2 linked regions of the Peribacillus sp. FSL E2-0218 genome follow. Each later gene encodes a partner of the first gene's protein in a complex. Links are inferred from orthologs where the notes say so. Each region holds a gene or a part of one and is shown on either strand. Other genes may lie near its edges.

Region 1 (3,868 bases):
GCATACAGAACTTCTTCGACTTCCCGTGGATATACGTTATATCCACCGACAATGATCAGTTCTTTTTTGCGATCTACGATGAAAAAGTACCCTTCATCATCCATCCGGGCTAAATCACCTGTATATAACCAGCCATCTTTCAACACAGCTGCCGACTCTTCAGGCATCTTATAATACCCCTTCATGACATTAGGACCCCTGACAATCAATTCTCCGACCCCATTTGGCGGCACCTCTTCACCCAGCTCCGTGACGACCTTGTTTTCCACTCTGAGGATGGATGTTCCTATCGATCCCGCTTTCCTAGGGCGATCAAGAGGATTGAAGCATGTAACAGGAGAAGCTTCGGAGAGGCCATAGCCCTCTGAAACCCTAACATTGAATTTTTGCTCGAATGATTCAAGCAGAGATATCGGCATGGCTGATCCGCCTGAAATACAGATACGCAATGACCTTAAATCGTCTTTGTGCCCCTCCGGATATTGGAACAGGAAATTATACATGGTAGGCACGCCAGCAAAAACGGTTGCATCATATTTTTTGACTTGCCTGAATATTTCCTTCGGACTGAATTGCGGCACAATTAAAAGCGTACCTCCTTGCAGCAATGGTGCATTCACGACGACCGTCAAACTGAAAACATGGAACATGGGCAAGGTGGTAATGACACGGTCATTTTCGGAAATCTTCAAGTATTCGCCTACATCATTTGCATTGGAGTAGATATTGGTGTGTGAGAGCATCGCCCCTTTAGGTTTTCCTGTTGTACCGGAAGTATAGAGGATGATGGCCGTATCGTCGGAATCCAATTCCGGGCCTTGGAAGCTCGCATCCCCCGCTCCAACCATTTTTGTAAACGATTTCATTTTTTGATAAATGCTCAGTTCACCACGATCCCCTTTATCGGGCTCAGTCTCACATATAACATAGTAATCTACATTTGAAAGAATTGGGTCCATTTTCTCAAATAAGGGTATCAGTTTATCCAATGCCACGACAACCTTTACATCGCCGCTGTTCAGGATGTATCCAATTTCATCAGGTGTGTAAATTGGATTTACGGGTATTACGGTAGCTCCTGCTCGTATGGCTCCATACAATGAAATGATGAAATGTGGAGAATTCCCTAAAACCAGCGCAACATTATCACCTTTCGAAACACCAAGCTTATGTAGTTCATCGGCAAACTTTGTAACGGCGCTGTCCAATTCCCCATACGAGGTTGATTGGTCCATAAAATAATAAGCTGGCTTTTCAGCCTGCCTTAAAGCCGTTTGATGAAGCTTTTCGGATAAATTCATCGTTCTCCCTCCCCAGTTTACACCATGAATGAATAGTCATTCATTTTTATATTAAACTAAATACCTTTTTATTATATTAAAAGAAAATGATTACAGCAACAATTTTATCCATATTCAAGCAATTACTGTCATTATCAGACACAAAAGCCGTCCTATTAAGACAGGACGGCTTTTCAGGCTTAATAGATTAAAGCCAATATTTCCTCTTTCGTTACATTGCCAAAATAATGTTGAACATCTACCTCATCCAAAACCTCACTGATGGCGTCCCTTTCATAGCGTATCCCCGTAAGTTTTCGTTCTATATCCGCAACCTCTCCGACCCCAAAGAAATCACCGTAGATTTTACAATTTTCAATGATCCCCCTGTTCACTTCCAGACGGATATCAACTGACCCCACAGGAAATCTATGCGAATTCTGCAAGTTGAATTTCGGCGATTTTCCATAGTTCCATTCCCAGCTTTGATACCGTTCTTCCGAAATCTTATGGATTTGCTCCCAATCTTCCTCCGTTAGAACATACTCGGTGACCTCACCGCTATCCTTGAATATATTTTGCAGAAGGAATGAACGAAATTCCTCTATAGACATCGGTTCTTTGAGGAATTCAGCAATATTGGCGACTCGGCTTCTTATCGATTTAATACCTTTAGACTCGATTTTATCTTTTTTCACTTTTAAAGCGGATACAATATGGTCCATTTCCGATTGGAACAACAAGGTTCCATGACTGAACATTCTGCCCTTCGTCGAAAACATCGCGTTACCCGAAATTTTCTTCCCTTCAGCCAGGATATCATTACGGCCGCTTAGCTCAGCATGGATTCCCAGTTTCTCAAGGGTTTCCACGACAGGCTGGGTGAATTTCTTGAAATTGTGGAAGCTGTCACCATCATCCTTCGTGATGAAACTGAAATTGAGATTACCCAAATCATGATAAACCGCACCGCCTCCGGAAAGCCTTCGAACAACAGTAATGCCATTTCCATCTACATAATCGGCATTGATTTCTTCAATCGTATTTTGATTTCTCCCGATGATGATTGAAGGCCGATTAATGTAGAATAGAAGATAGGTTTCATCAATATTCAGATGTTTAAGCGCATATTCTTCAATGGCAAGATTAATTCTCGGATCCGTAATTCCCTTATTATCAATAAAAAGCACAGTTGTTCCTCCTTGTATGCTTCATTCGCACATCATTAATTTTCCCATCATAGCTGGAATTCGAGATTGGTTTTCGCCACAGCTATTTCCCGTTTGAATACCTCTGATGCTTCTTTCTTCAATTGATTGATATCTCCGTAATGGGGGAGATGAGTTAACAGCAAAAGCTGCACGTCTGCCCTATCTGCTAGCATGCCCGCTTCCCTAGCCGTCATATGCCCCGCCTTTGAACCATCCATATCACTGTAAAAATTGCTTTCACACAATAAAACATTTGCATCCTTTGCGAAGTCCGCCAGCTCATCCATATAAGAACTGTCACCTGTGTAAACGATCGAATGATTTTCAGCTTCTATCCTCATCGCAAAACAAGGGACTGGATGCTTCGTTTTCATGAATGTAAAGGTGCACGGTCCAATGGTCAAGGGTTCATTGGCAGAATAAGCAATTCCCTTTGTCACATCTTTATACGTTAACTTTCCAAATTCGGCTTCATCTAAATCATGGCCATAGATGGGAATGGCCCTTTTTTCGCTGCCCAAAATCTGCTGGATGAGTGCAGCGTGCTGCAGGACACCGACATCCGCTACATGATCCGGATGATAGTGGGATAAAACGACTGCACCGAGGTCTTCGGGCTTCATATGATTTTGGAGCTGTGATAGTACACCGCTGCCACAATCAAGCAAAATGCGAAAATCTTCATATTCAAGCAAATAGCCAGAGCTTGCCTCATTTTTAGCTGGATATCCGCCCCAGCAGCCAATTACGGTGATTTTCATGCATCGGCACTCCTTTTTATCTCTCAATGACTTCCCCATTAATATAAACTATTCCCGCCTTTATTTCACCTTTTTTACTTATGTTATAAAACATAATTGACAATTATAATCTGTTATAATACAATACAGATACAGAAAAAAACATAAAAAATTTCAGGAGATGATGTTCATGATTCAAAGTAGCGTCGAGTTCTTCAAAAACCTGCCTCCTAAACAATGTGTGGAATGCGGAAAAAAAATCGATGAACAGCACGAATGTTATGGAATGCACTGTGACCATTGCCTTTCTGGAGAGTAATCAGTAAGTGTTGCACCATCCGCTTCCCCAAGAGCAGGATGATCTCATAGTCGCACAGCTTGAAACACATCGCCATATAAAAAGAAGAGATGCCGTTGAACGAATGGCATCTCTTCTTTTTATATGATCTGGTTCACTGTAGTTAGAAAACGGATAAACCTTTGAATAAGTATATCTTGAATAGTTCAGCAATTTCTTCTTTCCCTAATGGATCATGATTCCTCTCCCAATCAAAGATAAGGGCGAGGTACATTTTCAGCATCAGGAAAGCTGTTATCTCTGGATCGCAAGGCTGGATATATTTCTTGTCGATCGCTA
Region 2 (3,127 bases), 3.5 Mb from region 1 along the record:
TGCAAATATGGCCTTTGTTCTTGGCGTAATTGCCCTTTTAAAATTCTCAGGATCATCAGGAGAAACGAATTTCACCTTAATTCCGTATTTAGGAAGGGTGTTTTCGAAAAGGTTATATGTTCCCCCATACAAGGTGGAGGCCGAAACGATTTCATCCCCTGCACCGGCAATATTGAGGATTGACAGTGAAATGGCAGCCATTCCGCTTGCAGTGGCCAATCCGCCGATTCCGCCTTCCAATAATGCCATTCTCTCCTCAAAAACGCTGACAGTTGGATTATGGAGACGTGTATATATATATCCCGTTTCCTTTAGACCAAATAAATTGGCTGCATGATCGGTATCTTTGAACAAGTATGCATTGCTTTGATAAATCGGAACGGCACGTGCTCCAGTCTCATCTGCTTGCAGGCCACCATGAACACTCAATGTTTCGAAACGCAATTTTTTATCTGACATACGCCTTCTCCTCTTCCTATATGGATTTCATTGAAAATATAAGCGGCCTTGGGAACGGTTCTTCACTTAAACAAAAAAAACCACTTCCACAAGAAGAGGCTTTCATACACACCTCATCTTCCAGAGTCAACACTCTGCTGGAATTAGCACCGTATATATGTATACCGGTTGCCGGGCTTCGTCGGGCCAGTCCCTCCGCCACTCTTGATAAGAACTATTAAATTTTGACCTTTACATGCAACAGTTTTCCACATTCAAAATATAGCATTTTACCATTATCCAGTCAATCAATTGTTAGAATATTCTTTGTTTTTTTATTCTGCCTCTCTACCTAGTTGCTATAAAGCCAAAAACCCAATCCGGTTTCCGTTTGGGTTTCTCAGCTGATTTCCTTAAGCAATCCATACAGATACGGAACGGATTGAAAGGCATATATCTTTTTGTACAGTTGTCCTTCCTTGAACAGCAATAAACAGGGCACACTTTCGATTTCATATGTTTCGGCCATCCCTTGGACATAGTTCATATTCATTTTGCCTGCCATCATTTCCGGGAATAATTGCAAAGATATCGTCAGCATTTTCGACGCCACCTGACACGTGCCACATAAAGGCGTGTATAAATATAGGCAAAAGTTTTCCCCGCTTTCAATAGCAACCCGGCATTCTTCCTCATTCCATTCCTGCATCACTAAGTCGTTCACCCTTTAACTTAAAAATTTCATTTTAACATTCATGTTGGCAGCCAGAAGTACAGTTGCAATATGATGTTCCGGTGAGCTTTCCACTTCTTTGTACATTTTATGAATGTACAGGTGGTTCGCCTCCGGCATTTCCCTTCGAAATTGCTTGCGCAGTTTTTCTCCCGATTCATCTGCATCAAAAAGGAGATACACATCCCGGTCCATCAATTCCTCCACCAATTCATCCAGTTTAGTGATGGAAATGGTTCCATTCGTACATCTTATTTCCACATCTTCATTTAAAACGGAGGCAACCTTTTTTCTGTCGGAACTGCCCTCTACAATGATCACCTTATCGAAATCGCCGCATTCCATGTCATCACTCCATTTCACGAATTATGTGGACAACCGCCAAGCACGAAAGGAAAAAGAGAGCAGACCCTCTTAAGGGCCCCCTCTCCTTCGTTTTACCCGTTGATCAAGCTTTCATATTCTTCCGCGCTCATAAGTCCTTCAACATCACTGCTGTTCGTTGGTTCAACGACGATCATCCATGCTTTTTCAAAAGGAGATTCATTCACATATTCAGGGTTGTCACTTAACTCATCGTTCACTTCGACAACCTTGCCGCTGATCGGAGCATACAGCTCAGAAACGGTCTTTACCGATTCAACGCTTCCGAATGGCTCGTTGGCTTTAAGCTCGTCTCCAACTTCAGGAAGCTCGACGAAAACGATGTCCCCTAGCTCTGATTGGGCAAAAGCCGTTATCCCGATACGCACAGTACCATCTTCCGTTTTGACCCATTCATGTTCTTTCGTGTAACGAAGTTCTTTTGGTGTTGTTGTCATTATTAATTCCCTCCATATGTATAGCTTATTTTTCTATTACATTATAAGGTAGAAATATTATTTAAGTAAGGAATTAACCAAATTTTTGTATAATTTTAGTTCCATACCTGTTCGAATTGCTCTTCTTTGAAACCTACTGTCACTTTCGTACCATCCGTAACAATCGGCCTTTTCAGAAGCATCCCATCAGTCGCCAATATATCAAGCATTTCGGCTTCGGTAGCTTCCTTAAGCTTATCCTTCAAGCCCAGCTCGCGATATTTTTGTCCGCTAGTATTGAAAAACTTCTTCAACTCCAACCCGCTCGTTTTATACAATTGTTCGATTTCGGTTCGGGAAGGCGGATTTTCCGCTATATGGATCGCTTCATATTGCAGTTCATGATGATCCAGCCACTTCTTCGCATTGCGGCATGTGCCGCATTTTGGGTACCAGTATAATATTAAGCCCATCGTTTCACCACCTATCAATAGAATACCCGTTTTCACCAAGCAATACAACGAAATGCACCGGATTTGAACAAAGGAAATAAAGGGAATGCCCATTGCGGACATTCCCTTCATTGAACCATTTCATTGCTTATAGCGCGTATTTTTCCGTTTCGATTACCTTGACGGACGCTTCACGTTTTTTCGCAATGACATTGATTGGGGTATGTCTTGTCAACTTGCGAAGCGAAGAAAGCATGATGCGTAAAGTATCACCCGTTTCTACGGCAATCAAGGTTTCCTTTGCATGCTGTTCAAGTTCATTGAATGCTTCTTGAACGAAAATTTCAGTGTAAAGCACCTTTTGTTTGTTCTTCTCCAAACCAGTAGCCGCAATCGCTTTTTCCGTACGTAATACGACCGATTCCGCAGCATACGCAAGCGATACGATGTCCGCAATGTTGGAAAGGATTTCTTGCTCTTGATCAAGTTTTTTGCCGAACTTTTGCGCAGCGAGGCCAGCTGCCAAAATACCGATTTTCTTGGCGTTTCTAACAAGCATTTTTTCTTGTGCCAAAGGCTCGTCGCCAGGCTCTTCCGGCATCATCATCATTAATTCTTCCTGCAATCCTTGAGCCTTTTGAAGAAGCGGCAACTCCCCTTTAAGAGCCTTCTTCAGGAATGTCCCCGGAACAAGCAGGCGATTG

The links.
Region 2: the proteins of MHI53_RS06115 (region 1) and gcvH are in contact, whole or in part, in a crystal structure (PDB 3A7A), measured with the Escherichia coli proteins. The link is inferred for Peribacillus sp. FSL E2-0218 from one-to-one orthologs.

Annotation. Positions count from the first base shown.
Region 1 is NZ_CP150304.1:1,276,746-1,280,613, reverse strand. Bases 476-3,389 are described here. They hold MHI53_RS06115 (lipoate--protein ligase), read right to left. Parts: upstream 2,471-3,389; coding sequence 1,481-2,470; downstream 476-1,480. Other genes in these bases: MHI53_RS06110 (MBL fold metallo-hydrolase), read right to left, coding at 2,518-3,252; MHI53_RS06120 (fatty acid--CoA ligase family protein), read right to left, coding at 476-1,301. Outside these bases: more of MHI53_RS06120, read right to left, coding at 1-475; protein YhfH, read left to right, coding at 3,422-3,550; MHI53_RS06100 (TetR/AcrR family transcriptional regulator), read right to left, coding at 3,693-3,868. UniProt on the Escherichia coli protein: Catalyzes both the ATP-dependent activation of exogenously supplied lipoate to lipoyl-AMP and the transfer of the activated lipoyl onto the lipoyl domains of lipoate-dependent enzymes.
Region 2 is NZ_CP150304.1:4,752,840-4,755,966, forward strand. The notes cover bases 301-3,127. They hold gcvH (glycine cleavage system protein GcvH), read right to left. Parts: upstream 1,993-3,127; coding sequence 1,609-1,992; downstream 301-1,608. Other genes in these bases: MHI53_RS23045 (O-acetylhomoserine aminocarboxypropyltransferase/cysteine synthase family protein), read right to left, coding at 301-459; MHI53_RS23050 (thioredoxin family protein), read right to left, coding at 839-1,147; MHI53_RS23055 (toprim domain-containing protein), read right to left, coding at 1,166-1,516; MHI53_RS23065 (arsenate reductase family protein), read right to left, coding at 2,088-2,444; MHI53_RS23070 (acyl-CoA dehydrogenase family protein), read right to left, coding at 2,572-3,127. Outside these bases: more of MHI53_RS23045, read right to left, coding at 1-300. UniProt on the Escherichia coli protein: The glycine cleavage system catalyzes the degradation of glycine. The H protein shuttles the methylamine group of glycine from the P protein to the T protein.